Regions from separate parts of the [Clostridium] hylemonae DSM 15053 genome, predicted to be linked through region 2. Evidence: riboswitches for the same ligand, from Rfam matches in the RefSeq annotation. Region 2 holds a riboswitch; the other holds the start of a gene.
What was found. Region 2 has a riboswitch for thiamine pyrophosphate ahead of thiS (sulfur carrier protein ThiS). Riboswitches for the same ligand answer to the same signal wherever they lie in the genome.
Positions count from the first base shown of each region.

Region 1 (16,286 bases), 1.1 Mb from region 2:
TTGAGCACGATCCCGGACGGCTCTATGCCAAGTACGCCTACTTCCGACGACAGGATCAGACGGTCGTCGGAAGTAATGTAATACCTGGACGGTCTCAGCCCGTTCCGGTCAAGGACCGCTCCCATGCAGTCGCCGTCGCTGAACAGGATGGAGGCAGGACCGTCCCACGGCTCCATCATTGTCGCATAATATTGATAAAAATCTCTTTTCTTCCGGGAGATATCTTTCGTATTTGCCCACGGTTCGGGAATGGATATCATAACAGCCAGGGGAAGTTCCATCCCGCTCATAACCATAAATTCCACCGCGTTATCGAGCATTGCGGAATCCGAACCTGCGCTGCTCACCGCCGGCAGCACTTTATGCAGCTCGCCTTTCAGGCATTCGGACTCCATATTTTCTTCCCTCGCGCGCATTTTGTCAACATTGCCCCGGATCGTGTTGATCTCTCCGTTATGTACGATAAACCTGTTCGGATGTGCCCGCTCCCAGCTTGGGTTCGTGTTTGTACTGAACCGCGAGTGCACAAGTGCGATCGCAGATTCGTAATCCGGGCACTGCAGGTCTGTAAAGAAAGAACGGAGCTGTCCTACGAGAAACATTCCTTTATATGCGATCGTCCGGCTGGAAAGAGACGCCACATATGTATCGTCGCTGCTCTGTTCAAAGACACGGCGCACTACATACAGGCGCCGGTCAAAATCAATGCCTTTTTCTGTTCTGTCCGGCCGTTCTATGAATGCCTGCATAATACACGGCATACATGCTCTTGCCCGGGTGCCGAGCACTTCCTCTTTTACAGGGACTTCTCTCCAGCCGAGGAACTTCATCCCTTCTTTCTGAACGATCACTTCAAAAATATTTTTCGCCTGATTTCGCTTCAGCTCATCCTGCGGGAAGAAGAACATCCCCACACCATAGTCTCTCTCGGAACGTAAAAAGATGCCGAGAGGTTTACAGACTCTGGAGAAAAACTTGTGGGAAATCTGTAATAAGATTCCAACTCCGTCACCTGTCTTACCTTCGGCATCTTTGCCTGCTCTATGTTCTAAATTTTCTACGATCTTCAGGGCATCCGCCACTGTCTCATGGCTTTTGCGGCCTTTGATATCGACGACTGCACCGATGCCACAGTTGTCGTGTTCAAACTCCGGCCTGTACAATCCATACTGCCGCTGCTCTATTTGTTTGTCCATATAATAATCCCTTTCCTCCTGATCTGTTAAACTTTTTTCATACTATACAATATTTTCGTCTGTTTGTAAACACGGGATTTCATGGATATTTTGTCTAATACATAAAAATAATCACAACATTTTTTTCAATCTTATAGTTTTTATGGACAGTTTTGATGAAATATTAAATTTTCATTAAAATAGTATTTACAAATATTTCCACCCGTGTATAATAAGACACATCAAAAAACGAGGGCGTTTTCCATTGCGGAAAGCGCTCTTTTTTGTATCCGTCTGTCCCATCATCTGAGTTGTATCTAAAGGAAATAACGGGCAGACAAATTATAAAAAAGGAGGCAACTGCTATGAAAAAACTGGAAATCATTATCCAGCCGGAGAAGCTGGAAGACTTGAAAGCTATTCTGGATGAGAATAATGTAAACGGCTTAATGATCAGCAACATCATGGGTTACGGCAATCAGAAAGGCCATAAAAAAGTATACCGGGGCGCAGAATATAATGTTAATCTGCTGCCCAAGGTAAAAGTCGAGACTGTAGTTGAGGCTGATGCCGCACAGGAACTCATCAATATAATTATAGATGAGATCCGGACCGGTACTTACGGCGACGGCAAGATTTTCATGTATGAGGTTGAAGATGCCGTGCGTATCCGCACAGGAGAACGCGGTTCAGACGCTCTATAAAACATACTTTTTGTATCGACATAAGGAGGTAGTATTATGGATTTAGCAACATTAATGGAAAATGGGATGGATACCGCCCAGGCATCCGGCCTGCTGTTGAATGTAATGTGGACCATGGTCGGCGCGGTACTTGTATACTTTATGCAGGCAGGTTTTGCAATGTGTGAGGCGGGTTTCACACGGGCCAAGAATTCAGGCAACATTCTAATGAAGAACATGCTAGACTTCGTGCTTGGAAGTTTATTCTTCTTTATCTTCGGCTTCGCCATTATGCACGGTACAGACTGGAATGGCATTATAGGCATCAAAGGATTTTTTAATCCCGCGTCCCTGGCAGATGCCGATGGAATGATAAATGGACTTCCTGTCGGAGTGTTCATGATATTCCACACTGTATTTTGCGCAACTGCTGCAACGATCGTATCCGGCTCCATGGCAGAGAGGACAAAGTTCGCAGCTTATCTTGCATACAGTGCAGCGATCAGTATTATTATATATCCTGTTTCCGGTCACTGGATCTGGGGCGGAGGATTCCTGTCCCAGATGGGCTTTCATGATTTTGCGGGCTCTACTGCAGTACATATGGTAGGCGGGCTCTGCGCTCTGGTCGGCGCTAAGATTCTAGGGCCCCGTATTGGCAAATACACTAAAGACGGTAAGGCCAGGGCTATTCCCGGACATAACCTGCCTATCGCTGCCCTGGGCGTATTCATTTTATGGTTCTGCTGGTTCGGGTTCAACTGCGGCTCTACAACAGCCGCATCCACAAGCCTTGGTGATATTGCCATGACAACAAATCTCGCCGCCGCTGCCGCAACATTGATGGCCATGTGCGTAACATGGCTCCGTTATGGAAAGCCAGACGTGTCCATGACCTTCAACGGCGCTTTGGCCGGGCTGGTGGCGATCACTGCCGGCTGTGATGTAGTCAGCAGTTGGGAAGCGATTATTATAGGCCTTGTTGCCGGTCTGGTCGTAGTGTTCTCTATAGAAATCTTCGACCAGAAAATAAAAATTGATGACCCGGTAGGTGCTGTCAGTGTCCACGGTATCTGCGGTGCGCTCGGAACCATTCTCACAGGGGTCTTCGGAGAAGGCTGCAGTCTGGGGACACAGATAACAGGTGTAGCCAGCGTAGCCGCATACGTCCTTGTAATGGCATTTGTCATCTTTACCATCATCAACAAAACCATCGGGCTGCGCGTCAGCCGCGAGGAAGAAACAGAAGGCCTGGATGTACACGAACATGGCTCCAGTGCCTACGCCGATTTCAACTTCCGTTTATAAAAGCAACTCCTTAAAATAGCACAGAAAAATAAATGCCTGGAATTTTCTCCATCTCGTTGAAACGCACGTATGAGTTCGTATACAGCTATGCAGCTTATATTCCAACATTTTTTAGATGATCGTGCCCTGGAAAAAAACATGATAAACTTAAGAATCTGACAGCTTACACAGCTGCCAGATTCTCATTTTCCCCCGGTTTATTCGGATAATCGGGTCTCTCTTCTATTCTCTGGATAAATACAAACATCGTCGCCGCCACTGCCGCACATACAACTGTGACGATCCCTATCCTCATAATATCTGCCGACAGCCACTCCAGAAGCTCGTACTTCGTGGCCAGCACCGAGAAAATGTTCATGACGACATGAGCCGCTGCGGGCGCTTTTATCGAACCATACTTCTCATAAATATAAGCCAGCATCATTCCAAGCACAAAGCTGTAGATCATCTGCACTAAATTCACGTGCAGGATGGAAAATACAACGGATGAGTATATGGCGGCCTGCATATAGCCCCCTCTCGCTCTCAGGCGCTTAAACATAAGCCCGCGGAATACGAGTTCCTCACAGACTGGAATGAGAACGCCAAGGCAGATGATCTGTATGAGAAGCGGCGGCGTGTAGAGCACCTCCATCGTCTCCTCATAAGAGCTGCTCAGAGCGGACACTCCACTGATAGCGATCAGGTTGTTCAGTCCCCAGCACATGGCAACTGACATTACGAGCACAGCGCCATATTTCCATACCGGCGCCTTTTTGTTCGGCAGGATTCCGGATACCCGTTCCCTCACCCTGTCTCTGTGAAAGAGCACGATCATGACCGGTATCGTGATGAATGCAGCCGCCCCTTCGATCACGGTCTGCCACTTCATCAATTCCTCCAGTATGGCATTATACAGATTCATCATCTGGTCCTGATTCTCCATCGCTTTCATAGCTGTGTCATAATGCGCAGACATATATAAGAAAGAACACACCATAGCACCGGCCATCATCGTGGCAAAAGCAATTCCCCACTTGATGAGCAGCGGGCCCCACAGATGCATGAACCGCTTTCCGCCGCTCTCCGGGGGTACAGGCGGTGTTACATTTTGCTGTTGTTCCATAATAAACCTCACTTTCTTTCAATCACTCCCTCTATTCTACTTCTCATTAACCCAACATGCAATTAAAAAAGTATAAATTCTTTGAAACAATTCAAAGGGGTCAGACCCCTATGGCCATAGGGGTCTGACCCCTTTCGTACAACCCCCGTACTTGACACATTCTTATTTTCTGACTATTATAGTATTTGAACGGGGCGCCGAAACGGCTGAGATGTGCATGTCTTCGCACAGACCCTTATAACTTGATCCGGATAATGCCGGCGTAAGGAAGGAGAATTTAATATGTCAAAATCAAGTGTCAAAACAAGCACTTCTTCAGGTGCTGTCACAAAGAAACTCGTTTTTTCTGCAGTTGGAATCGCACTCGCAATGGTGACTTCTTACATTAAAGTATGGGAGATGCCCATGGGCGGTTCTGTCACATTATTATCCATGTTGTTCATCTGTCTTATCGGATACTGGTATGGGCCGAAGTATGGTATTCTGACCGGGGTTGCCTATGGCATACTTCAGTTTGTTGTAGATCCGTACATGCTCTCGATCCAGCAGGTAGTGCTCGATTATCCGCTTGCTTTCGGGGCGCTCGGATTGTCCGGTTTCTTTTCCGAACGGAAATATGGTCTGCAGGCCGGCTACATAGTGGGTGTCATCGGGCGGTTCATCTGTTCTCTTCTGTCCGGGGTCATCTTTTTTGCATCCTATGCACCGGAAGGAATGAATCCGTGGGCCTATTCCGCACTCTATCAGGGGTCCTACCTCGGCGCGGAGGCTGTGATCACACTTGTGATCGTATCGCTTCCGCCGGTCACTAAAGCATTGAAATATGTCAAAACGCAGACGAACGTGTAACAGGCAGGATGGATACAAGGATGAATATAAAACAAGAAATATATCCGCATTACTCTCCTAAAGGCGCAGTGGAATATTTTCTTGCACATCACAATGAGGCTAATATTATCAAGGATATTAAAGAGAACCAAGTTTTTCTTTGCTTTGACCTAAAGCGCAATGCCGTAGGTACAGTTACGATAAGGGAGAATGAAATATGCAGATTATTTGTTCTGCCCTCCCGCCAGGGTAACGGATATGGTACGGAATTGCTTGATCATGCAGAAAAAATAATCTCACATCAGTATTCAAAGATCATACTTTCCTCCTCACTGCCGGCAAAAAAATATATCAATACAGACGTGTATTCAAACAGCCGTGACTTAAAACTGTCACGGCTGTTTATTTTTTGTGAATCCACAATATGCAATTAACTATGTAAATACAGAGCGTTTAGTCAAATTTCTGACCCGGGAGCGGCATCTTCGGACAGCCAAACCTCTTAGCCCACCAGCTCGTTATAAATGGCGTTACAATGCAGGTCACCACTACCGATGCCGCGACCTGGACCGTAGCTGTCGCAACGTACGGCTCCCACGATGTGTCGATGAGCGCTACCGCCGCTGGAACCGCCACTGCATTGCCAGCAGTTGTGGCCACTGCCCATGCGGCATACCCGGGCCGCCTGCTGATGAACTTGTCAAAGACGAGAATAAACCCGCCGCCGACAAATACGGTGATAAGACCAAGCAGAATTCCAGGAAATCCCCCTTTGATTATACTCGTCAGATCGATCCCGGCACCGAGCGCAAAGCCTATCAGAGGAATGATCGCGGTTCCCATCGGAGCAAACAGTTCCCGCATCCCTTTGTCTATGTTACCGATCAGCATACCAAGAACGATCGGTATAATAGCTGCCAGCAGTGACATGAATGGGATATTTGCAAGACCGGAGGCTCCAAGCGCCACAAGTGTAAAGAACGGCCCGTCATTCAGCGCAAGCAGCGGAAAGCATCCGCAGTCAGCCTGGTCACCGTAATTTCCCATCAAAGTCAGGTAAACACTGCCGTTACTGTTCGTGACCGCACTGATAACAGCCAGCGTCGTAAGTCCAAAGACGCCTTCCATTCCCCATATCTTTCCGATTATGATTCCAAGCAGCGCTCCTACGGCAAACTTGGCCAGCAGGAGCACCCCTCCCCTTTTCAGTACCTTCGGCATGTCTTTCACCTGCAGGGCAGTTCCCATACAGAACAGCTGTGCCCCCAGCAGCGTAGATGTGCCCGCGCTTGAAAAAAGTGCGGTCGTAAGTCCCCCTATCTGGAGTGCATCCGGAAACAATGTGTTAATCAGACTTCCCAGCAGCAGCGGAATCACCATCATGCCTGCCGGAACTTTTTTTAAAAAATTTAGTATCATAATTATCCTCCTCATCTACTTCGATGCTTCTAACAACAGTCTCTCTACAATATCGATCCCTATATCCTCATAACCGCAGAAGCCGCCCTTTACCACTATCGGCAGTCCCTCATACGCTCCCATGATCCTTCCCACGTCGACCTGTGCCACAATATTATCGAGCGCCTGGATACATTCCACGCCGATCGTGCGGCAGACACTTTCCATCGTATCACCTCCGGTCAGCAAAAGGCCCGCGATCCGTTCCTTTCCCGCATATTCCAGTACACGTTTTGTAATTTCAGCCAGACCCCTGTTGATCAACGCAGAACTTGTTCCCGGCCTGTAGCCGCGCTTTCTGTCCTCTTCCTCCAGGTTCACCACCGTTCCATGCAGTGCTGTCTCAACAATGACCGCTCTCGTTCTATTTTGCTGCTCTAACAGACCAGTCACTTCACACACAGCCCTGCCTGTTTCCTTCTCCGCGTCACTTCCGCCTTCGAGCAGAGACAGTGGTGAGACACTGACCTTCTTATATTCACTGCCGTGCGCGCAAAGTACATCTATCTGCTTCTCTGTGGCAGGATTGGCGCTTCCTACGATAAACAGGGCAGTCTTTGTACCGTCAGGTTCCGCGCCGTCTGACAGGGCCGGTTTTTCTTCCCCTATGACGCCTCTGTGATACGCAAGCTTCATTGTAAATGCCCCCGGATCCACTGCCAATATGTTCCACCCAAGCTGCACACACGCTTTAGCTATAATGTCCAGATGATCCATTGTTATGGCATCCACAATGATAATCCTGTTTTTCTGTTCTTTCGATGCCGCCAGCTTTTTCTTGAGCGAATCTACGCCGCTCAGGACGTCCCTCAGGCAGATGAAGTCCACCTGATTCTTTGACTGCCCTCTTATCAATTCAGGAACATAGCATTCCCTCACCGGTGTCTTCACATCTTTTGCGACAGGAGTCTCTGTCAGTATCACCCCGTCTATGATTGAAAATCCGCCTACGCAGACCCGCCTTGACTGGGGCATTGCCGTTACCATAACCGCTGTCGTATCCGGCCCGAGGCAATCCAGCATGGCGTCAATTTCATATCCGATGCCGCCGCGGAGTGTTGTGTCTATTTTTTTAGAATAATAACGGATCCCCATCTGCTTCAGCTCTTCCGTCACCTCTTTTACTGCCCGGTAAGCCTCCCGGGGCGGCATATGTCTGCTGTTGCTGCTCACATACACAGCATCCAGTCTTTCAGAATCTTTAAAATTTTTAACCGCATCCGCATCAAAAAACAGACCTGTCTTTGCCTGCGACCTGGCCACCAGCACCCCCGCGCTTGCCGTGCCTGTAAAATCATCCGTTACAGCACCTATAACTGCCATCTTGATTCCTCCCTACTTTTTTGCGTTATGCTTGGCCACCGCATATTTTACCGTCGTTCTGATCGCCGCATCCATGCTCGTGTTCGCAGCGATCCCTTTTCCTGCAATATCGAAGGCTGTACCGTGGTCCACAGAACATCTGATAAACGGAAGTCCGAGTGTGACAGAGACTGAACGCTCCAGATCCAGCGTTTTACACGGCATATGTCCCTGGTCGTGATACAATGCAAGAATCGCGTCAAATTCTCCTTTTTTCCCCCTGCAAAACAGTGTATCCGGAGGAATCGGCCCGGCCACATTGATCCCTTCTTCTACAGCTTCCTCTATGGCGGGGCATATGTACTTCAGCTCCTCATCCCCGAAAAGTCCTCCCTCGCCACAGTGCGGGTTCAGTCCAGCCACTGCTATAAGAGGCCGGTTTAATCCAAGCTTTTTAAGCTCCGTATCCATACGCTCAATGTCATTTAGCACATGTTCTTTTGTCACGTAATCAATTGCGGCCCTCAAAGAAATATGGCGGCTTAGATGAAACACCCGCATTTTAAAGCAGTCAAACATCGTAAGCACATACGGCGCCTTTGTGCCGTCCTGATAGAGTTCCGTGTGTCCGGCCTGGCTGACTCCCACCATTTTGATAGCAACCTTGTTGATCGGCGCAGTCGTCACAGCGTCGATCCTGCCCGCCATTGCGAGCTCGATCGATTTATCAACAGCATCAATGGCGATCTGTCCCGCAAGCCTCTGTTCTTTACCCCATTCCAGCTCTGTAATATCATAATTCCCGGTTTCCAGAACATTTATGACACCGTGCCGGTATTGCGCGTCTTCCGGCCTTTCTACTGCCGCCAGTCTGAGCCCGCTCTCACCTATCGCAGTTCCTGCCCGCTCAAGTACATTAACGCTTCCGATCACGAGCGGACGGCATATCTCATACAAGGCTTTTTCTTTCAATGCCTTAATAATGATTTCAGGGCCAATGCCAGCCGGATCTCCGATCGTGATCCCTATAACAGGTTTAAATTTCTGATTCATAATTACTTTCCTTTCAATTGAAATACAATTAATTATTTTCATGTTGTAATTATATCTTTTCTTTCAATCGAAATCAATATAATTATCGATTAATAACTAACAAATATCAATTGATAATTTTATGCATTTTTTACAATGTTGTGATCTTAGTACACAGGCATACATATTAACCAGCGTCCTTTTTTCATAAAAGCGGTCACTCCTTACGACAGACCACTCACATAAGTTATTTGAAAAATTTGTAAAAGCTCCTAAATACTGCTCCTTTCCGGGCATGAAAAAAGCAGCCAGTCCTAAGACTAACTGCCTGATCAGCATTAAAAAGTAATATTTTGTTCTTTCTTTTCTTCTTTCTCTTTTTCTTTTTTCTTTCTCTCCCACCATGTACCTGCCAATGAACAGCTTCCGCCCATAGCTATTAAAGCTATCATTATAATCCAAAATTCTAATCCCATAATTATACTTCCTCCCTAAAATAATAAATGTTGACAAACAAATATTACGATCAAACCTACAACAAGTGCTATTATACTTGCCAAAAGTGCAAGTATTATTTTTTGATAATTTCTTTTTCCTATTTCTTGTTGTGCTTCATCGTGAGTTAATTGCTTTCCATCAATGAATGCCAGAATTTCTTTATAAGTTTGAATATCATGCTTCTTTTTAAAACTTTCAATCTTGCCTGCTGTATATAGTGTTACGGCAAACAGGCATAACCAAATAACAATTCCGGCATACCCATCAATAATAGCTAAAGGATAGGCACTTACAGTTATGGCTGTCAATTCAGCCAGAAAAACAACGCTCATCATATTAAACTTTTTAATTGCAGCTTTTTCTACTATTTCTCTCATCTCCTTTATATCTTCTTTTATAAAACTATCTAAAGATACATTGAAGACATTGGATAGTATAATTAAACTTTTAACATCAGGACAGCTTTTATTTGTTTCCCAGTTTGAGACTGTCTGTCTTGAAACAAATATTTTAAGAGCCAGTTCTTCTTGTGAAATCTTTTGTTGTTCTCTTAATTTTTTAATTCGTAATCCAATATCCATCTTATATCTTCTCCTTTATTGTATTGTATATGAATGTATATTTTTTGTCTGTCAAAAGTCTTTGACATTGCCTTTTAATGGTAAAATTACTGTATGATATTAAATATAAGCCAGCTTAATCATTATAACAGGTACAAATTATATACTGTATAAGGATTGCGCGCAAATGCCATTATGCTGCTTTTTTGCTATCCCTATGGTACATTGTTCTGTGGCCTTGTAAACAAAAAAAGAAACACCGTTTCTATCATTAGGGGCGTAAATAACTGAAAGAGACCGACACATGAAAAAAACCCGCGCAAAACATAGTGTTTGTACGGGCGAAGGTTTTTGCGTATTCAGTTGTTGTATTGAATGTTTGTTTAAATTTAAAATAAGAAAGCCAATTATCGCTTAAACACAAGGTTTATTAACCATAACCTACGGTTTTTCTTCGTTGAATTTATAGCCGACACCCCAGACGGTCAGTATGTATTGCGGGCTATCTGGGAACGGCTCTATCTTCTTTCTTAGTTTTCGTATGAAAGATGTCAGATCGCTACCCTCTGGCGCATTGTTAAAGCCCCATATACTCTCATATAGCTGTTCCTTGGTAAAGACTAACCCCTTATGGCAAAAGAGAAAATATAGCAGGTCAAAAAGGGTCTATGGTGAAATCATATTTTTGTTCAGAAATCAAATGATATAATCAATACTTTCCCATTTTACCACCTGACTTTTTAGTTTAATATATCTTTGGAAATAGTTTCTTAGTGTGTCGTTTATAATTACAGTATTCTTCTTTAAAATGGTTAAGTAATACCTTTTCCTCTATTCTAATCCGAATATGGTAACATATCATACAGCTAATAAATACAAAGATAGTTGCATATATATTTTTAAACGCTAGTGAAATACCTAATAAACTTAGTATACTTCCTGTATAAGCTGGGTGTCGTATATATTTATATAGACCTGTTTTTATTAGTTGTTGTGAGTTTTTTGTTTGAACATCCAATGTAAAATTTCTTTTTAATGATAGAACCGCACCTACTCGAATGACAATACCAATATAAATAATACATATACCTATAAAGGAAAATATGGGCGGAAACATAGTATCTTTAATATCGGAGGGCACTTGCTTGCTCACTAAAATAAGACTTATGAAAATGCAGAAGAAAGAGTTTATATATAATAGCCATTTTGTTCCTTTATCTGTATCAAATCCTTTCTTTTCTTTCTTTTGATATGTGTATATGAAAATGAATAACTCAGAAAGAATTAAAATTACAAATCCCAAATTAAAAATATAATAAGTAATCAAGTTACTAAACTTTGTTGGATCACCCACAATTCTTACTCCTTTTTGCAGTGACGTAGTATACTATTAATCTCAGTAGCCTGTCTCTTTGTTATATATAAAAACAAAAAGGCTGCCTTGGCACGCTTCATCAAAATATGATATTCTATATACGATCAGAATTGTACTGAGGATATCAAATGTACTAACAATATATGGCAGATCAAAAACATGCGTATGGCTTCAGCATCATGTTCTGTTACCGCCTGTGACTCGGCAAAAAGAGACGGACAGACACAGTTGTCTGATCCCGCTCTTCCTGCCGCTTCACGACGCTTAATCATCTTTATTCTGCTGCGCATTATTTTCAGAGAAAATAAGGAGATTTTTTTAATGTATACAACTAATGAATTACTTTCAAACCTGGACAAATTACATACGACAGATTTAGGAGCCGTGCGGATCAAGAAAAATCTTTCTTTAGACACGGATGAAGTTATAGAATGGTGCAAACTGAGTATAAAGCAACCCGATGCCTCCGTCACAAGGAGCGGAAAAAACTGGTATGTCAGAGTAAATGGCTGCATTCTTACGATCCATGCTCACAGTTACACTGTTATCACCGCACACAAAATAAAAAAATGAACTTTTATACAAGATCCATCTCTATGTTCAGCTTCCTGGCGAGAGCAACCTTTTCTTTTGAGACGCCGTCATCGGTGATGATCCGGCTCACATCATCCATCGTACATACCGTGAACAGATTGCCGCTGCCGAATTTGGAGCTGTCCGCTATGACGTATGTCTCATCCGCCGCTCGGATCATCTCACGTTTTACCTCCATCTGCGGCGCCCCCATAGAAGTGAGGCCGATATTCAGATTAATCCCGTTCACGCCGACAAAAGCCTTGTCAACGTGGAACTGCTTAACTCCACCGGCAGTGATATTATCAAGCGCGGACGGCGGATTGGCCATCACATATCCCCCCACCATGAACAGCTCCACATGTCTGGCAGATGACAGTTCAGCAGCACAGTACAGAGAATTTGTCACGACAGTCATCTGCTTTTCCTCATGTTCCTTTATATGTTTAGCAAGATAACAGCCCGTGGTGGAATCATCTATAATAATGGATTCCTTGTTGCCTATATATTCATAGGCACGCACGGCTATACGATGCTTTTCCCTGCTGTTGAGATAAAACTCTCCCGGATTGAACTGCACAGACAGCCCTTCCTCTTTCCTGACCGCCCCGCCGTACGTCTTTTTCAGAACTCCCTGCTGATCGAGCCTGCGGATATCATTCCTTATCGTCACCTCTGAGCAGCCGAGCCGTCCGCTCAGGTCGGCCACCTTTACCTGCCCCTTTTCCTGAACTTCTTCTATAATAATTTCCAGTCTCTCACTTACCTTCATACCTGATCATTCCTTCACGATTATTCCGTCTTTATCAATATATCTTAATTCTAACACAGGGCAATTTTACTGTCTATTATGAAATTAATCATAACCTGTCTTTACTTTTTTTCTGGTTTGCAATATAATAGAAAAAAATTCTATATACTGGAATATGAGGGAGGGATTCATTTGGAAGATTTAAACCAGCTGATCGCAGATAACTTAAAAGAAATTCGCAGATCCAAGGCGCTGAGCCTTGAACAGACATCTTCCCTCACGTCCATCAGCAAAAGCATGCTGAGCCAGCTGGAACGGGGTGAGGTAAACCCTACCATTTCCACTGTATACAAACTTTCTCTCGGCCTGAAAGTACCGGTGACTGCGTTTACCGCACCGAAGCCGACACCGTTTTCCCAGACGAGCAAAGCCGAAGTCTCTCCCCTTGTCAGTGATGACGGCCGCTACCGGCTCTATCCGGTCTTCAGCTTCCGGGACGGACAGGACTTTGAGATCTTTGACTTTGAATTCGACGAAGGCGGGCAGATGGCAGGCAACAGGCAGATGGCAGGCACACGGGAATTTATCACTGTGTACAGCGGACAGCTGACACTTATATTCAAGGACAGGGAATATGTGTTGGAAGCAGGCGATTCTGCCGCTTACAACGCCTTTGACGACTACATTTACAAAAATACAGGAAAAGGAATGATAACTGCATGCATCGTCGTGCACTATCCGAATTAAGAAAGGAGAAAGAGACATGGAAAATCAAAAGCAACGCGTATACGACGCACTGAACAAGCTGAACATCAAGTATGAAGTGGTGGAACATGAACCGGTACACACGATGGAGGATATGGACCGTCTTGGGCTTCCTGCCAAAGGAACGCTCTGCAAGAACCTGTTTCTGCGCGACGCTAAAGGTAAACGCCACTTTCTCGTAACATGTGATGAGAAAAAGACCGTCGACCTGAAATCACTCGGACGGGCCCTTGGCGCAGGCAACTTAAGCTTTGCCTCCGAAGAGCGGCTGGAACAGTATCTTGGACTTAAGCAGGGCAGTGTCTCCCCGTTCGGGCTTATGAACGACACCGACCATGCGGTGGAATTCTTTATCGATAAAGATCTCGGACGATGCAAGAGCCTCGGAATCCACCCGCTGGAAAACACAGCGACTGTGTTCCTCTCTTTCAAAGACTTGGATAAGTTCCTCTGGGATCTGGATGTGGATGTCATGAAAATTAAATTATAACCGTGTATCATACAAGGGACAGACTGGCCTCCCGGGCCGTCTGTCCCTTTTTATCCCTTGATGATACTATGCGCGCTTAAACTACCAGCTTTCCGGCTTTTCCGAGCACCTGGCCTCTCGTTCCGCCGGCATCGGTCCATCTCAGATGGGTTCCCGTCACATGGCCGGAGGCAGCCACACCATACTTTCCGTGATAGTGATTCCCTGCGTCGTTTCTGAGCAATTCTCGGGCTCTATCATTGAACTGATCCATGTTTACAGCAGATATATCAATACGTTCCCGCCCGGCTGCAGTTGTCACTGCTTCCCCGATATTTCCTTTAACTGTAAAATTGCCCAGATTAACGTTGGCCGCTGCATAGGCGGCCTGCAGTTCCTGTTTAAAATGTTCGATATAGGAAGTCCCTTGCTGATTCTGGAATCTCTGCCCTGTATCGCATCCGTCTAAATATATTTCACCGCTGTAATTTGCCGGTAGAATATTGTTGAATTGAAGTAGCAGCGCCAGCTCTCCGGCTCTGTAACCACCAAATTCACCTTCCAGGACAGCGCTTTCCGGCGGTTCTCCATGACTTACCAGAATAAGGGACTCTGCGGGCGCTATCCCTTGCAGATTCTGGATGCCTGCATGTACGGCTGCGGAACCTTTGGACGGGATGAAACCGATATTTTTTGGGGCAAAAGCAGCGTCCCTGGGCCTTACCCGCTTTCTGGCATCAATGTTCTGTGCATTTGTCATCAGATTTGCATCAAGAGGCGTTACCGTATGTGGCACAGCGGCAGAAACCGTAAAGTCCTGTATCGTGTATGTTTTCAGCCTCTGTATCGGCTGAGATGTTCTTTGCTTTTTGCTGTCGTATCTATACATTCTCCTCACCTCTTTGTAAGGATACCACATTTTTTATTCTTCCGGCCGGCAGAAACATACTTTCTCTATATCTGTCACCAACTGAGGCCTACCCGACATATCTGAGCGCTTCGATCGGCTGTTTTCTGGCGGCTTTATCTGCCGGATATATGCCAAAGATAATGCCGAGCCCCATGGAAAATGCGATCGATATCCACACCACTCCCAGGCGCAGTGAATAGTTCATATCCTCTCCCCCCACTCCTGATATGACCCGAAGCGTGATCCAGGACAGAAAGATCCCTACAGCACATCCCATCAGGCTGATCATGAGCGCCTCCACGAGGAACTGAAGCATAATGGTCCCTTTTCCCGCGCCGACCGCCTTACGTATCCCTATCTCGCGCGTACGCTCCGTGACTGACACGAGCATGATGTTCATAATACCGATGCCTCCCACGAGCAGAGAGATCGCTGCGATACCTCCAAGAAGAAGCGCCAGTGTGTTGGTGACGTTCTGCATCGCTTCCATGACTGTGGACTGATTGATAACGGTAAAAGCGTCCTCATCCTGACCGAACCGTTCCATCAAAGTATCATTCAGGACGCTCTCTGCTTTGTCCAGTGTCTCCTCACTTGCCGCGGATGCGCAAAACGTCGTCACGTCAGACGATACATCGTCTGCCATACGAATCAGCGATGTGTAGGGGATATAAGCCTCATAGTTTTCTGTAGTGCTGGAATCACTGTCCTTGGCGGCCAGCACACCGATGATCTGATACTCTGTCCCGTTAAGCTTTACCGTCTCTCCGGCCACATCCATCCTTCCCATCACCTCTCTGGCAAGGCCGGCATTGATAACCGCCACATTCGTGTGGTTCTCTATATCTGTATTTTTGATAAACCGGCCCGCATACAATTCCAGGCCCTGAATGTCATAATAAGCGCCCGTTGTCCCATAGAGAGCGGCATTTTCTTCCGAGTAAGCGCTGGCCGCCGTCACACTGCTTTGCGCAACCGGCGCCGCTGATTCTATCTCTTCGTTTTCTGCCAGTGCGGTTACTTCTGACAGCTTCAGCGGCCTGCCTTTGTCATCCTGTACCGTAACTGTCAACATGTTATTTCCGATGCTGGAAATCTGATCTTCAACTGATTCTGTTGTCCCGCTCACAAGCGATACGAGCACGACAAGCGACATGACACCGATAATAATGCCAAGCATAGTCAGAAAGGAACGCATCTTGTTGGAGGCAATAGATTTCCATGCCATTTTTACTGCCTGCAGTATCATACTTTTACCTCCTTTACCCGGCCATCCAGTATATGAATACTCCTTTCAGCCTGTCTGGCTACCGAGTCATCGTGAGTGATAAGCACGATCGTACTGCCTTGCTCATGCAGCTCATGGAACAGCTCCATAATCCCTTCTCCCGTTTTGGAATCCAGGTTTCCCGTCGGCTCATCGGCCAGGAAAAGTGACGGGCGCGCAGCGATCGCCCTTGCAATAGCTACTCTCTGCTGCTGGCCTCCCGACAG
Region 1 is NZ_CP036524.1:1,355,114-1,371,399, reverse strand. Features, by position in the region: gene gltB (glutamate synthase large subunit) at 1-1,196, opposite strand, end outside; gene LAJLEIBI_RS06340 (P-II family nitrogen regulator) at 1,541-1,879, shown strand; gene LAJLEIBI_RS06335 (ammonium transporter) at 1,916-3,166, shown strand; gene LAJLEIBI_RS06330 (CPBP family intramembrane glutamic endopeptidase) at 3,330-4,271, opposite strand; TPP riboswitch at 4,452-4,557, shown strand; gene thiT (energy-coupled thiamine transporter ThiT) at 4,554-5,120, shown strand; gene LAJLEIBI_RS19500 (GNAT family N-acetyltransferase) at 5,129-5,533, shown strand; gene LAJLEIBI_RS06315 (2-keto-3-deoxygluconate permease) at 5,553-6,518, opposite strand; gene LAJLEIBI_RS06310 (four-carbon acid sugar kinase family protein) at 6,534-7,880, opposite strand; gene pdxA (4-hydroxythreonine-4-phosphate dehydrogenase PdxA) at 7,893-8,912, opposite strand; gene LAJLEIBI_RS18045 (hypothetical protein) at 9,230-9,367, opposite strand; gene LAJLEIBI_RS06300 (helix-turn-helix domain-containing protein) at 9,383-9,970, opposite strand; gene LAJLEIBI_RS06295 (winged helix-turn-helix domain-containing protein) at 10,391-10,603, opposite strand; gene LAJLEIBI_RS06290 (methyltransferase family protein) at 10,695-11,303, opposite strand; gene LAJLEIBI_RS19905 (DUF3781 domain-containing protein) at 11,490-11,897, shown strand; gene LAJLEIBI_RS06280 (DeoR/GlpR family DNA-binding transcription regulator) at 11,902-12,669, opposite strand; gene LAJLEIBI_RS06275 (helix-turn-helix domain-containing protein) at 12,841-13,395, shown strand; gene LAJLEIBI_RS06270 (prolyl-tRNA synthetase associated domain-containing protein) at 13,412-13,903, shown strand; gene LAJLEIBI_RS06265 (hypothetical protein) at 13,980-14,771, opposite strand; gene LAJLEIBI_RS06260 (ABC transporter permease) at 14,860-16,041, opposite strand; gene LAJLEIBI_RS06255 (ABC transporter ATP-binding protein) at 16,038-16,286, opposite strand, start outside.
Region 1: another riboswitch for thiamine pyrophosphate. It lies ahead of thiT (energy-coupled thiamine transporter ThiT); the one in region 2 lies ahead of thiS (sulfur carrier protein ThiS).

Region 2 (16,286 bases):
GCGGCAGCACAGGCAGCTATCACAGCCAAGAATGCATAGTCAATAGAATAAGAATCATATTGAAAGCCGTCAGTTCTTTTTATTAAGGAGCTGGCGGCTTTTTTGTGGCAAAAATAATTAACTGTTCATTCTGTAATAATGGTATAATTGAGTAGATATCATTCAGAATTATGAAGGGGAGGGCTGTCTGGGTAATAAGTATTAAGACAGAGGCATAACGTATATGGGTTGATAGATGAGAGAAGTGCTGTATATGAGATTCCGAGTCTGTAGTGCGAATGTGAAGTGAACATAAAATTCCCGGGAGATTCGCACCAAAAAAGTTGCACAAAACAATCAGGCGTATTAGACTATAAGATAAATATGATTATATATCTAAAGAAATTCGTAGTATAGTACAAAAAGCTTTGTCTTTTTGTGCTGGAATTTAGATATATTTGCGTCGTTCCCCTTGTGGGAACGTGGATTGAAACGACATAGGGTACGTCCATAGTGATAAATATTACTCGTTCCCCTTGTGGGAACGTGGATTGAAACATCAAACCAGCCGTTGAAGATATGATACAGCCGCAGTCGTTCCCCTTGTGGGAACGTGGATTGAAACAACTCCGAACACTTCTACGCGAACCACTTTTTCGTCGTTCCCCTTGTGGGAACGTGGATTGAAACGTGTTTTTGAATATGGAGGAGATCACCACTCTTTGTCGTTCCCCTTGTGGGAACGAGGATTTAAAACTTTTAGCAGTCAACCACGCGTTAATGAATGACTGTTGTTCTCCTTGTGGGTGTCTGCTTCTCATTGTAGATGAAGATTCACGGCCTCCGGTGACAGTGACAGGCAAGGCGGAGGAGCAGATGATCCGTTATGAGGATCTACAGAAAATGGAGGGATAACAGGACATATGATAAGTGTATGTGCTCTCCATCCGTAAGGGTGGAGAGCTTTTTTCTACCAGCATTTTGGGAGGCTGTTTTATAAAAAATAAAGAAATTATTAGGATTTCCTAAAGAAGCGGGAATAAAGAGTGCAATTTTTCAGAAGTCTGCTATAATGTTCAGTAGGCTGTGATAAAGGAGAAATGGAATGGGAACCAGATGCAGAATAAAAAATCCAATACTGCCTAAATATGCCATATTTCCGCTGCTTGCCTGTGTGACGGTAAACTTTATGGCATACAACGGGACAGAAGTGCTGACCAGGTCGTGGAAACACTATGACCTGACACTTCCTTTTGACGGGATGGTTCCTGTCATACCGTGGTTTGTGGTGATTTATCTGGGCTGTTATCTGTTCTGGATTGCCAACTATATTCTGATAGCAAGGCAGGGAAAAGAGCACTGTTACCGCTTTGTGACAGCGGATATGATGTCGCGGATCGTCTGTGCGGTCATATTTCTGCTGCTTCCGACGACGAATGTAAGACCAGAGCTGGCCGGTGACGGACTCTGGGTAATGCTGCTTCGGATGATATATGAGATAGACCGTCCGACCAGACTTTTTCCTTCGTTTCACTGTCTGGTGAGCTGGTTTTGCTATATCGGCATACGCGGACAGAAGAATGTTCCGAAAGCATACCGGATGTTTTCCTGTCTGTTTGCGATTTTGATCTGTGTATCGACCCAGGTGACAAAGCAGCATTATATTGTAGATGCGGTCGGAGGGATCCTCGTGGCGGAAGGCACGTACTGGATCGCGTTTCACACAGAGTTATACCGTACTCCAAAGAACTTATTTGACAGACTGTACCGTCTGTGTTTTGAAAGAAGGAGAAGACCTGTAGAAAAGAGGGGGAACTGTGGGGAGCAAGAATAAGAAAATAGCAAATATGGTATTTCTCCTTGTAGTATTTGCGCTGACATTGTACAGTGTGTTTAAAGGCGAGGATCTGCGCGCCGTCCTGCGGGCCATTATCACGGTCAATCCGTGGTATCTGCTTCCTGGGATCGCCGGCGTCATCATCTTTATATGGGGAGAATCCATTATCATACATTACATGTTCGGGACTCTGAAGATACGCACGAAAAGATGGACTTGTTTCCTCTATTCCTGCGTGGGATTTTTTTTCAGTGCGATAACGCCGTCCGCAAGCGGAGGGCAGCCGATGCAGATTTATTACATGCGGAAGAATAAAATTCCGGTTCCGGTCTCGACATTGGTTTTAATGATTGTTACAATAACATATAAGTCGGTGCTTGTCGCGATCGGACTGTTTGTGGCATTTTTCCAAAGAGGTTTTGTGCACCGGTATCTGGAGGGGATCCTTCCAATCTTCTATCTTGGAGTCGCGCTGAATGTACTGTGCTGTATCGCCATGTCCATACTGGCGTTCCACCCGGCGCTGGCAAAGTGGATCATGATGAAATTCCTAAAGATACTGGAACGTATTCACATATTAAAGCACAAGCCGGAACGCACACGGCGTCTGGCGGAGTCCATGGACCAGTACAATGCTACGGCACTGTATCTGCGCACCCACGGAAGAGTGATAGTAAATGTGCTTATCATCACATTTCTGCAGCGCTTTGCCTTGTTCTTTGTCACGTGGTTCGTATACAAGGCATTCGGCCTGAACGGGGCGCATATCTATGATGTAGTCATGCTTCAGGCAGTTGTGTCGGTGTCGGTTGATATGCTGCCGCTGCCGGGAGGAATGGGAATCAGTGAAAATCTGTTCCTGATCATCTTTAAAGGCATATTTACAGCCGGGCTTCTGCTGCCCGGAATGGTTTTAAGCAGGGGGATCGCTTATTATGTACAGCTTCTGCTCAGCGCGGGCATGACTTTGTTCGCTCATCTTACGATCGGGCAGAAAGCGGCAGATAAAATATGAGTAAAGGAAAGAGAGAGTAAAATGATAGGAATCTATAATTATACGGTAGTGCTGACTTATGTGAGTCTTGCATCATCTGTATTCGGAATGACACAGGCAATCCACGGAAGATTTAAGACTGCCATCTTATGTCTGGCCATATCTGGTTTATGTGATATGTTTGACGGTAAGATCGCGCGGACGAAAAAGGACAGAACGGACGATGAGAAGGCATTTGGCATACAGATCGATTCTCTCTGCGACGTCGTCTGTTTCGGCGCGTTCCCGGCGCTGATATGTTACCTGCTCGGTGTGCGAGGCCCCATCGGCATTGCCATTATTATACTGTACTGTATAAACTCAGTGATCCGTCTCGCCTATTTTAATGTGATGGAGGCGAAAAACGCCCTCGTGACGGAAAGCGGAGAGAAGTATTACAGAGGACTGCCGATAACATCCATGGCGATCGTGCTTCCTCTTGTGTTTATGGTTCAGTTTTTTGTGCCGGACTGGGTGTTCCGCATCTGCCTGCACCTTGCGCTTTTGATCGTAGGTATATTGTTTATAGGCAACTTTAAGCTGAGAAAGCCGAAGAACGGCACGCTGGCGGTTCTCGTGGCAGTGGTGGGCGCCGCTGTGCTCATAATGATCATTTTCACGAATTACCGTATCAGCTTCCACACAGGCTGGCCGTGGTTCTGCAGAAGATGAAAGTGAGTATGACATGAAATATATTGACAGAGAAGGCAAAGTTACGTCGGACGACTCTGGCCAGGACAGACTGCTCAGGTGGATGTATACGCACCGCGCCGGGAGAGCTGCCCTAAGACTGCTTGTACGTCCCGGAATTTCAAGGGCCGGAGGATGGCTTCTGGAGAGAAACTGGTCGAGATGTCTCATAAAACCGTTTGTGAAACACAACGATATAGATTTGTCCTGCTTCAGAAAGCAGAAGTTCACATCTTACAATGATTTTTTTACAAGGCAGATAAAATCGGAATTCCGTCCCATGGAAGGCGGTCCTGATACACTTGTCAGCCCGTGCGACGGGAAACTGAGCGTGTATCCTGTCTTACATAACAGAGACGGGGCAGGTGAATTCTGCATTAAGAATACGAAGTATACGGTAGAATCTCTTCTGCGCTCCGCACATCTGGCAAAGCGTTATGAAGGCGGGTATGCCTGTGTATTCCGGCTGACAGTAGACGATTACCACAGATACTGCTATATAGACGACGGAGAAAAATCAGAGAACCGGACCATACCGGGGATCTTCCACACGGTCAATCCTGCGGCGAATGACGTGATCCCGATCTATAAAGAAAATACGAGAGAATATTCCCTGCTCAAGAGCCGGCATTTTAAGACCGTGCTCATGATGGAGGTGGGAGCCCTGATGGTGGGGCGCATCACGAATTATCACGGCGCCTGCAAGGTGAAGCGCGGACAGGAAAAGGGGCGGTTTGAGTTCGGAGGTTCCACGGTCATTCTATTGTTCCAGAAAGGGGCCGCCGACTTGGATAAACGTCTCATCGACAACACGGCAAAAGGCTTTGAGACGATCGTAAAGATGGGAGAGCGGATAGGAGCGGCTCCTGTCTGTTAGTGCGTACATTATCATCCGGTATTGACACAATGCGCCGGATGCCTTATATTTATAGATGTAAATTGAATAGGGGAGCTTATTAGATAGGCTGAGAGGAAGTTGTAAACTTCGACCCATATACCTGATTTGGATAATGCCAACGTAGGAACGTACAGCTAGTTTGTTTACGGGAAATGCTCAGGCATTTCCCGTTTTCCATTTCAAACCATCGAGAGTGGACGAGAGTTCATGAAGGGGTGCACCACCGCGGGTGTATTTCTTTCATGAACTCTTTTTTATTATATAGGCAGGTTCGTAGAACTTTCCTATATAACAAAAAAACCTCCGGGGAATGCACGCAATGTGCAGAGGAAAGCTGCTTCGCAGCCGCACATTGGCGCGCAAAGTGTACAAGTCTCTCATGAGTGAGGGACATGGGCAGGTGAAATGGACTTGTCTACTTTATTTATACGGCAATTATCTGAGGGGGACAGAAAGGAGGCGGTCATATGATGAAGGTCAACGGCAGAGAGCAGGAATATGTTCCGGGTACTTCTGTGGAGCTTCTGCTCAGACAGATGGAGTATCCGGAACAAAAAGTAGCGGTCGAGCGCAACGGGGAGGTCGTTCCCCGGAAACAATATGCACAGACGGTACTTGAAGACGGTGATACGATCGAAGTTGTGAGCTTTGTAGGAGGAGGTTAGTGTATGATCACGGAGGAAGAGATCCAGCGGGCGCTGGCAGAACGCCACTCCCCGGAGGTCCGGAAAAAGCTTGCCGGCGCCCGTGTCGCGGTCGCCGGTCTCGGAGGGCTCGGGTCCAATGTTGCGTTTGCCCTGGCCAGAATCGGGGTGGGGCATCTGCATCTTATTGATTTTGACAAGGTGGATATTACCAACCTGAACCGGCAGCAGTATTTTATCCGGCATATCGGCATGTACAAGACAAGCGCCCTGACGGAAGAGCTTATGGAGATCAACCCATACCTGGAACTTTGCCCGGAATGCGTCAAAGTGACGGAAGAAAATCTATTGTCTCTGTTTGCACAGGATGACATCGTGTGTGAGGCTTTTGACGACCCGGAGGCGAAGGCGGTGCTTGTCAACGGGATCCTGGAACATTATCCGGACAAGTTTCTTGTATGTGCATCGGGAATGGCAGGCTGGGGAGGCAATGACACCATACGGACGCGGAAGGTGACGGAGCGTTTTTATGTGTGCGGCGACGGGGTGAGTGAGCCGTCATACGGCAGGGGGCTGATGGCTCCGCGGGCCGCGCTGTGCGCTGCGCATCAGGCAAATTTGATCACGCAGTATATTATTGAAGGACAGATAGAATAGGAGGAAGTTATGATGGAACATACGACAGAGGATACATTTACACTTGGAGGACATACATTCACGTCACGCTTTATTCTCGGTTCAGGCAAATATTCCCTGGACCTTATCAAAGCAGCGGTGGAGCATGCCGGCGCGCAGATCATCACGCTGGCGCTGCGCCGGGCTGACGAGGGAGGGATGGCCAATATACTCGACTACATACCGGAACATGTCACGCTGCTGCCAAATACTTCAGGTGCGAGAAATGCGGAAGAAGCCGTGCGTATAGCCCGGCTCTCCAGAGAACTGGGCTGCGGTGACTTTGTGAAGGTGGAGGTGATCCGCGATTCCAAATATCTGCTGCCGGACAATTATGAGACAGTGAAGGCGACGGAGATATTGGCCAGAGAAGGATTTGTCGTCATGCCTTATATGTACCCGGATCTGAATGCCGCCAGGGATATGGCCCGGGCGGGGGCGGCCTGTATCATGCCGCTCGGTTCTCCTATCGGTTCCAACAAAGGGATCTGTACAAGAGACTTTATTCAGATCCTCATCGATGAGATAGATCTTCCGGTCATCGTAGACGCGGGGATCGGAAAGCCGTCTCAGGCGTGTGAGGCGATGGAGATGGGGGCTGCCGCCGTGATGGCCAACACGGCGATCGCAACGGCGGGCGATATTCCTTCCATGGCAGGGGCATTTTGCAAAGCGGTCGAGGCGGGAAGAGCTGCATATCTGTCCGGCATGGGCAGGGTCATGGACAGAGGAGCCAGCGCATCTTCTCCGCTTACGGGCTTTCTGCAGGATTAGAAGGAGGCATATTATTGTGGATGAACAAACATGTGTAAATGAGAGTATCTTGAATGACGATATCAGAGAATGGCAGAAAAAGAACCGGATCGATCATATGTCGTATCTGCCGGGGATGGAGGTTCTTAAGTCTGATGTGGAGGCGCAGGTGACGGCTGCCATGAACTCCTATGACTATACAAAGTATACGGCGGACGATGTACGCCGCGCGCTGGGACATGAGAACCGTTCTCCTGAAGACTTTGCGGCGCTTCTGTCCCCGGCGGCGCTTCCGCTTCTGGAGGAGGTGGCACAGTGCGCGAGGACAGAGACAAGGAAGCATTTCGGCAACAGCGTCAATATGTTTACGCCGGTGTATATTGCCAACTACTGTGAGAACTTCTGTATCTACTGCGGCTTCAACTGTCATAACAAGATCAGGCGCGCCATACTGAGCGCCGAAGAGATAGAAAGAGAGATGGAAGCGGTCGCCCGCAGCGGACTGCGGGAGGCGCTCATACTCACCGGGGAGAGCAGAAAACACTCGGATGTGGAATACATCGCAGGAGCCTGCATGACAGCGCGGAAATATTTTAAAGTCGTCGGTCTGGAAGTCTATCCGATGAATTCGGATGAATATGCTTACCTTCATAAATGTGGCGCAGATTATGTGACGGTGTTTCAGGAGACATACAATTCTGATAAATATGAAAGTCTTCATCTGTCCGGGCACAAACGTATCTTCCCGTACCGGCTGAACGCCCAGGAGCGGGCGCTGAGAGGCGGGATGAGAGGCGTCGGCTTTGCGGCGCTGCTCGGCCTGGACGATTTCCGCAAAGATGCATTCGCCACCGGAATGCACGCATATCTGCTCCAGAGAAAGTATCCCCATGCAGAGATCGCATTTTCCTGTCCGCGGCTCAGACCTATTATCAACAATGACAAGATCGATCCGATGGATGTGCACGAACCGCAGCTGCTGCAGACCGTGTGCGCTTACCGTCTGTTCATGCCGTTTGCAAGCATAACGATATCCACGAGAGAATGTGCCCGCGTGCGGGATCATCTCGTCAATATCGCGGCGACGAAAATCTCTGCGGGGGTTAGCACAGCGATAGGGGAGCATGTGGGGGATACGGAGGCAAAAGGAGACGGACAGTTTGAGATCTCAGATATGCGCTCTGTGGAAGAAGTGTACAACGGCCTGTTGGGGCAGAAGCTGCAGCCGGTGATGCAGGATTATGTATATGTATAGTGGGAGGAAGAACGATGCATGATAATATGGAGATGTCCCGGGGTGGCATCATTGCCGTGACAAACCGCCATCTGTGCCGCCGTCCTTATCTGGAGCAGGTGGAACGCATCTGTTTGAGACATCCGCCGGCTCTGATCGTGCGGGAAAAAGATCTGGCGGAAGAGGCGTATGAACGGCTGATCTGTGAAGTGCGGGACATCTGTGACGCATATGATGTGTTCTGTATTCCCCATACGTATATGGAAGCGGCAGAGCGCCTTCGATCATGTGCGGTACATCTGCCGCTTCCGCTTTTCAGATCATGCCGGGACAGGGCGCTTCGGTTCCGGTGGGCCGGCACTTCCGTGCATTCGGTGCAGGAGGCGCTGGAAGCAGAGGCGCTTGGGGCGGCCTATATGACGGCCGGGCATGTGTTTTCTACAGACTGTAAACGGGGAGTCCTGCCCCGCGGGACCGGATTTCTAAAGGGTGTTTGTGAGGCGGTGAATGTGCCGGTGTATGCTATAGGCGGCATGCAGGGGACAGAGACGTGCGTGAGAGAGATGAGTGCTTTCGGAGCGTCCGGCATCTGTGTCATGTCGGAGTGTATGAGATGGTAGGGACTCCTTTTACTTGTAACATAATCATATTTAGTCTATAGTGTATATATAAGAAGTACATTTAGAAAGGACAAAAGAGATGATTTATGACAATGTATTGGAAGCGGTGGGCGACACGCCGCTCATTCGTCTGAACCGTATGACCGGTCCCGGGGATGCGGAGATACTTGTAAAGTTTGAGGCGGTAAATGTAGGCGGTTCGGTCAAGACGAGAACGGCGCTTAATATGATCGAGACGGCGGAGAAAAAAGGTCTGATCCATAAGGATACGGTCATCGTAGAGCCGACGAGCGGCAACCAGGGCATCGGCCTTGCGCTGATCGGCGCAGTGAAAGGATATAAGACGGTTATCATCATGCCGGACTCCGTCAGTGAAGAGAGAAGGAAGCTGGTTCAGAATTATGGCGCCGAAGTCAGGCTCATCCACGATGCGGGCAATATAGGCGACTGTATCGACGAGTGTCTGCGGACGGCGCTTAAGATGGCGGAGGAAGATCCTGACGTGTACGTGCCGCAGCAGTTTGAAAATGAAGCGAACAGCGCGGCCCACCGGGAGCAGACGGGACAGGAGATTCTGAGGCAGGCAGGTAAGCCGATCCACGGATTCTGCTCCGGGATAGGAACCGGCGGCACCATCACCGGCATAGGTGAGGCGCTGAGAGCGGAGAACCCCGATATGGAGATATGGGCCGTTGAGCCGGAAAATGCAGCCATACTGTCCGGCGGGAAGGTGGGAACACATCTTCAGATGGGAATCGGAGACGGCGTCATTCCAGACATACTGAACCAGAAGATCTATGACGATATCGTGATCGTGACAGATGAAGAAGCGCTGAAGACGGCAAAAGAGCTTGCAGGAAAAGAAGGGCTCATGTGCGGCATCAGCAGCGGTACGAATGTGGCGGCGGCAGTGCGCATGGCAAAGAAGCTCGGCAGAGGAAAGACGGTGGTGACCGTGCTGGCCGATACGGCCGAGCGGTATTTTTCCACCCCGTTGTTTCAATAAAATGAAAAGAAAGTAAAAGGAGATAAGACATGGGTGTACTATTTTTAGAATATCCAAAATGAACGACGTGTAAAAAAGCCAGGAAATGGCTTGAGGATAACGGCGCTGCATTTGAGGCCAGACATATCATTGAAGACAATCCCACGGCAGAAGAGCTGGAAGAGTGGCATAAAAGAAGCGGTCTTTTGCTGAAGCGTTTTTTTAACACAAGCGGGATGAAGTATAAAGAACTTGGATTAAAAGACAGACTTCCCGAGATGAGTGAGAAGGAGCAGTATGAGATTCTCGCCACAGATGGAATGCTCGTCAAGCGTCCGCTCCTTATCGGGGCCGATTTTGCGCTGCCGGGCTTTAAAGAGCAGGAGTGGCAGAAGGTATTATAGTCCGCGGGCGCCCGTTATGAACGGACGCACTGTAAAGAATGGAAAACAGCAGTCCCGGAACCAGACCGTTTGACGGATGGTTTCGGGACTTTTAAGATTCAGGCAGCAGGGGGAGGAGCCGGGCCAGGTTTTCGACGGTTCTTTTATCTATGTAGTGTTCGATTTTTTCCACCTGTTCCAGTTCATTTTCCGTATGGTTCAAAAGGCAGAGAAAGCGATGCAGCACTTCATGGCGGTACAGAAGGTAATTGCCGGCCTCCCGGCCCTTTTGTGTGGCGGTCAGATACCCGTATTTTTCAAACTGGAGGTACCCTTTTTCTTTTAAAGTCCCGACCATCTTGGAGGCGGAGGACGGTTTTACGTGAAGCTGCGCGGAGAGTTCCTGGATCCGCACCACATCTTTTTCAAGGAGCATCCGGCATATCATCTCCAGATAGTCTTCCATAGAGGCGGTCAAGTCGTCATGGCAGTTCAGTTCGTACCCTTTCTGGGTGTAGAAGTTGTGTTCCATTTTATTTCCCCGATCATGAAAATTTGTAACCAAATACCGGTTTTTCTATATTATAGAAGTAGGAAAGAAAGTTTCCTTAGACTAAATTGTATGAGAGGGTGGTGAATTTTATGAACAGGGCCGTATGTCTGAATGATATAGAACCGGGGCAGAGCGCGGTGGTAAAGCAGCTGTTGTCGGACGGGAGCATACGCAGGCGTCTGCTGGATATCGGTCTGGTGGAAGGTACGCTCGTTGAATGTATTGGCCGCAGTCCTGGCGGTGATCCTTCCGCATATCTGATCCGGGGAGCGGTGATCGCTATCCGCTCGGAAGACAGCACACGCATAATGATACGGGAAATGAGGTGATAACATAGATGGGACTGACGATCAGATCAACTGGAAAAGGGGCGGCGGACACAGAGCTTATCATCAGAAAACCGTCGCCAGACGCAAAGGTGGCCGCTCTGGCCGGCAATCCGAATGTGGGAAAAAGTACGGTGTTTAACAATCTCACAGGCATGAACCAGCACACGGGAAACTGGCCCGGCAAGACGGTGACGAATGCCCAGGGCTTCTGTAGTACCGATAAGTATTCTTACGTGCTTGTCGATATCCCGGGCACCTATTCTCTCATGGCGCATTCGGCGGAGGAGGAGATCGCCCGGAATTTCATCTGCTTCGGTGGCGCCGATGAAATAATCGTAGTCTGCGATGCCACGTGCCTGGAGCGGAACCTGAACCTTGTGCTTCAGACGATCGAGATATGCGACGAGGTCATTGTATGTGTGAATCTGATGGACGAGGCAAAAAGAAAGCACATTGCCATTGACATAGAAAAACTGGAACATATACTGGGGGTTCCGGTCGTGGGCGCGGTGGCGCGGGAAAAGAAGAGTCTTGACGGTCTTCTTTTGAGGATGGATGAGATGGCGGACGCTCAGATGAACAGCCGGCAGCCGGTCAAAGTGCACTATCCCGAAGAAATAGAGCAGGCAGCGGAACTCGTCTTGCCGGCCGTGAAAGAAATCCTTGAAAGAAACGGCCGAAAAAGGCCGGCTGCAAAATGGCTGGCTTTAAAGCTGCTGGAAGGCGACACCTCTCTTCTGGAAGAGCTGAACAAAGCGACAGGAACGGATATATGTAAGGAGCCGGCGGTCTCCGGAGCGCTTAATGAGGCGCGCAGACTGCTGGAGAGCAGAGGTGTTGACCCGAATACACTAAAGGATAAGATCGTCTCCACTGTCGTAAAGCAGGCGGAGGATATCGGCAGAGCAGTTGTGCAAAGTAAAGAGCAGGGGTACCGGGGCCTGGACAAAAAGCTGGACAGAATCCTCACGAGCAGGAGAACCGGATATCCCGTCATGATCGCGCTTTTGGCGGCGATCCTATGGCTTACGATCACGGGGGCCAATTATCCTTCCCAGCTTTTGTCCCAGGGGCTGTTCTGGGTGCAGGATAAGCTCATGGAGCTTTTTGTACATATCGGGGCTCCAAAATGGCTGACCGGTATGCTTATTGAAGGTGTATACCGGGTGCTGGCGTGGGTCGTATCTGTCATGCTTCCGCCCATGGCAATCTTTTTTCCTCTGTTTACACTGCTTGAGGACGCGGGATATCTGCCCAGGGTGGCGTACAATCTCGATAAACCGTTTAAAAGGTGTTGTGCCTGCGGCAAACAGGCTCTAAGTATGTGCATGGGATTCGGATGCAATGCGGCCGGAATTGTGGGGTGCCGGATCATTGATTCCCCGAGAGAGCGGCTCATTGCGATGCTCACCAACAATTTTGTACCGTGCAACGGCAGGTTTCCGACGCTCATAGCGCTCATCACGATGTTTTTTATCGGTACGAAAAGCGCCGCCGGCTCCTCGGTCATTGCGGCGCTGATGCTCACGGCCGCAATTGTGCTTGGAGTAGTCATGACATTTGTCGTCTCGGGAATATTGTCCAGAACACTTCTGAAAGGCGTGCCGTCCTCCTTTACGTTAGAACTGCCTCCTTACAGGCGTCCGCAGATCGGGAAGGTTATCGTGCGTTCTATATTTGACAGGACGCTGTTTGTCCTGGGACGCGCGGTCGTCGTCGCCGCGCCGGCAGGTCTTGTCATTTGGTTTTTGGCAAATGTCGATGCGGGAGGTGTGAGTCTGCTCGCCCACTTAAGTGATTTCCTCGACCCGTTTGCCCGTCTCCTTGGTCTGGACGGAGTCATCCTCCTGGCTTTTATTCTTGGATTTCCGGCCAACGAGATCGTCGTACCGATCATGATCATGGCATATATGGCTCAGGGGAGTCTTCTGGAGCTGGATAGCCTTTCCGAGATGCACCGGCTCTTTGTGGATAATGGCTGGACGTGGGTCACAGCCGTCTGTACGATGTTGTTTTCGCTGATGCACTGGCCGTGTTCCACAACACTTCTCACGATACGCAAAGAGACGGGAGGGCTTAAATGGACGGCGGCAGCGTTCCTCATTCCGACGGTGACGGGCATGCTGCTCTGCTTTCTCGTGTCGCGCGCCGCGCTGCTGCTCGGATGATACGCTGGTAAAAAGTAACAAAATCAGAAGGCCTTTATGTTGTGCATTCTCATGAAAAACCGGGGCCGTCAAAAGTTGTGTTAGAGAATTTATTTTATTCGTAGTAAAATAAAAGAGAACAAGGAAAGAAAATGTCAGGAGAATGATGTGCGTTCTTCTGGCATTTTTGTAACGCCGGATAGAAGTGATAAAATAGGAGTGACAAGGATGTTTGACGTAGGAGAGTATATTGTATGTGGAAGATATGGCGTGTGCAGAGTAAAGGAGACAGGGCCTGTTCATATAACCGGCGCGCCAAGGAAAAGGCTGTACTATACACTTGTGCCCGTGTATGACAGCAACAGCAGGGCCTATGTACCTGTGGACAGCGAAAAGATTATAATGCGGCCTGTGATATCAGGAGAGCAGGCAAACGAGCTGGTGGATCATATAAATGATATCGATGCACTGTGGATTCAGGATGAGAAGAAAAGAGAAGCGGCGTTTAAAGAAGCGCTTTACAAATGTGACTGCAGAGAGTGGATAAAGATCATTAAGACGATCTACCGCCGCAGACAGGACAGAATCGCACAGGGAAAGAAAGTTACGGCGGGAGATGAGCGTTATCTGCACATGGCACAGGACAGACTGTACGGAGAGCTTGCGGTTGCACTCGGCATGAAGAAAGAAGAAGTGGAGGCATATATCATTGGCAGGGCAGAGGCGCCGGAACCGTAATCCGCTATTGGAATTCGTTCTCTGAAGGGGTATAATATAAATAAGACAAGTGGACGGATATTTATAGTTATCAACAAGGGAAGGAGTGGATCGTATGACAGATAATGTTATTATTGCAATAGGGCGTCAGTGCGGCAGCGGGGGGCATGAAATAGGCATGCGCCTTGCCAAGAAGCTGGACATTCCGCTTTATGATCATAATCTGGTGGCGATGGCGGCAAAGGAGCTGGATATCAGCGAGGAGGCGGCAAGGGAAGTGGATGAGACCGCCCTCAGCAGTTTCCTGGCATCTTATATCACAGGACCTGGCGACTATGTGGCTTACATGAATGCGGAAGATTATATGCGTCCCCTCAGTGAGAGGGTGTATAAGGCGCAGTCCGGTATCATCCGCAGGCTGGCCGGGAGAAGTCCCTGTGTGATCGTGGGAAGATGTGCGGACTATGTACTTCAGGACTGTCCGAACTGTGTCAGCGTGTTCATCTGTGCGGACAAGGAAGACCGGATTAAGAGAATAGCACAGCTTCAGGAACTTCCGGAGCGCAAAGCAGCGGAAAAGATCAAGAAAATAGACCGGGAGAGAAAGTATTATTATGAGACGAATACGGGAGAGGACTGGGGAAAGGCGTCATCCTATCAGCTTGTCCTCAATGTAAGCCGTCTCGGACTGAATAAATCAGTAGACATACTGGCCTCCCTGTTTGAAAGTCTCGGACAGTAAATAGGATAAAAACCGGGTCAGGCTCCGTCGCAGAGGAGCCTGGCTCTTTTTGTGAGATCAGATACGTATTGAACATCCGGCGTCTGTTAAGGTATAATGTATTAAGAAATATGAGCAGAAGGAGAGAAGTGATCATGATACAGGATATTGAGCCCCATTGTTTTTCAAATGAGTACAGGCCAAAAGCGCCGGACGGCGCAAGCTTTCTGTTGTGCTACAGCGGCAGAAAAGTGCTTTTGAGGAAGACAGGGCAGGAGGAGATAGCCTTTCCTACTTTTGAGGAAATGGAACCGTACACGGAAGGGCTGTATGAGGAATACACGTATCTGTTTTCTATAGACGGACAGCGTTTTTACCTGGGAGAGGGGATCGGTTTTTACGAGGCCGGGGATTTTACGCTGGAGGATACGGAGATATTCCGCACGGCAGTTCCACGGCATATGGCTTTCGCCGGCATTACAGGCGCCCAGCTTTACCGCTGGTATGGAAGCCACAGATTCTGCGGACGGTGCGGAAGCAGGACGAAACCGGACGGGAAGGAGCGTATGCTGAAGTGTCCGTCGTGCGGCAATATGGAATATCCGAAGATCATGCCCGCAGTCATTATCGGACTCACCCATGGGAACCGTCTGCTGATGTCCAAATATGCAAACCGGGAGTTCAAAAAATATGCGCTGCTGGCGGGTTTTGCCGAGATCGGGGAGTCGATAGAGGACACGGTGCGGCGTGAGGTCATGGAGGAGGTAGGACTGAAGGTAAAGAATATTACATACTATAAGAGCCAGCCGTGGTCTTTTTCGGACACGCTGCTTCTTGGCTTCTATGCCGAGCTGGATGGGGATGAGGAGATCACGCTGGATAAAGAGGAGCTGGCTTTGGCAGAATGGTTTGAGAGGGAGGATATCCCTGTGAAGGCATCGGATCTGAGCCTGACAAATGAGATGATCATGAGATTTAAGAACGCGGAGATGTAGAAACGGAGGATGAAGGTATGAACAGAGAGGATAACGTGTACAGCGCATATGTACAGATACTGAAGGAGGAACTTGTCCCGGCCATGGGGTGTACCGAGCCGATCGCGCTTGCGTATGCGGCGGCCAGGGCCAGGGAGGTGCTTGGGGAAGTGCCGGACAGAGTGCTTGTGGAGGCGAGCGGAAGTATTATCAAGAATGTCAAGAGTGTCATAGTGCCGAACACAGACCATCTGAAGGGGATCCCTGCGGCAGCGGCGGCGGGTATCATTGCCGGAAAGGCGGATAAGGAGCTGGAAGTCATTTCTGAAGTGTCGGACGGGGAGATTCAGCAGATGCGGGCGTTCCTTGAGAAGACAGAGATCAAGGTAGTTCACGTGGACAACGGCATCACATTTGATATTATCGTCACAGTGTATAAAGGAAAGGATCATGCGAAAGTGCGGATCGCCAACTATCACACAAATATTGTCCTCATAGAGAAGAATGGGGAGAAGCTGCTGGAGATTCCGGTGGAGGGTGAAAAAGAGGAAGGACTTACAGACAGAAGTGTGCTCAATATGGAATCGATCTGGGATTTTGTCCAGTCGCTTGACATAGAGGATGTGCGGGACGTGCTGGACCAGCAGATCGCCTATAATACGGCGATCTCAGACGAAGGGCTGAAGGGGGACTACGGCGCTAATATCGGAAGTGTGCTGCTTGACACGTACGGGGATGATATCAAGACGAGGGCAAAGGCGAAGGCCGCAGCAGGTTCCGATGCACGCATGAATGGCTGTGAGCTTCCGGTGGTGATCAATTCGGGCAGCGGAAACCAGGGGATCACGTGTTCTGTTCCTGTAGTAGAATATGCCAGGGAGCTTGCGTCCGGCGAGGACAAGATGTACCGTGCGCTGGCGCTTTCTAATCTGGTGGCCATTCACCAGAAGACGGGCATAGGCCGTCTGTCTGCCTACTGCGGCGCGGTCAGCGCGGGAGCTGCCGCCGGCGCGGGCATCGCCTATCTGTGCAGTGGAGGTTATGAGGAAGTCATCCACACGGTAGTCAACGCCCTAGCTATAGTGTCCGGTATTGTATGCGACGGCGCCAAGGC
Region 2 is NZ_CP036524.1:227,748-244,033, forward strand. Features, by position in the region: gene ppdK (pyruvate, phosphate dikinase) at 1-39, shown strand, start outside; gene LAJLEIBI_RS18645 (hypothetical protein) at 760-894, shown strand; gene LAJLEIBI_RS01020 (phosphatase PAP2 family protein) at 1,085-1,813, shown strand; gene LAJLEIBI_RS01025 (lysylphosphatidylglycerol synthase transmembrane domain-containing protein) at 1,797-2,831, shown strand; gene LAJLEIBI_RS01030 (CDP-alcohol phosphatidyltransferase family protein) at 2,853-3,521, shown strand; gene LAJLEIBI_RS01035 (phosphatidylserine decarboxylase) at 3,535-4,416, shown strand; TPP riboswitch at 4,475-4,582, shown strand; gene thiS (sulfur carrier protein ThiS) at 4,905-5,102, shown strand; gene thiF (sulfur carrier protein ThiS adenylyltransferase ThiF) at 5,106-5,738, shown strand; gene LAJLEIBI_RS01050 (thiazole synthase) at 5,748-6,530, shown strand; gene thiH (2-iminoacetate synthase ThiH) at 6,547-7,764, shown strand; gene LAJLEIBI_RS01060 (thiamine phosphate synthase) at 7,779-8,363, shown strand; gene cysK (cysteine synthase A) at 8,443-9,369, shown strand; gene LAJLEIBI_RS01070 (arsenate reductase family protein) at 9,399-9,752, shown strand; gene LAJLEIBI_RS01075 (metal-dependent transcriptional regulator) at 9,844-10,263, opposite strand; gene LAJLEIBI_RS01080 (FeoA family protein) at 10,374-10,613, shown strand; gene feoB (ferrous iron transport protein B) at 10,622-12,781, shown strand; gene LAJLEIBI_RS01090 (CarD family transcriptional regulator) at 12,989-13,498, shown strand; gene LAJLEIBI_RS01095 (cytidylate kinase-like family protein) at 13,593-14,219, shown strand; gene nudC (NAD(+) diphosphatase) at 14,354-15,193, shown strand; gene LAJLEIBI_RS01105 (L-cysteine desulfidase family protein) at 15,211-16,286, shown strand, end outside.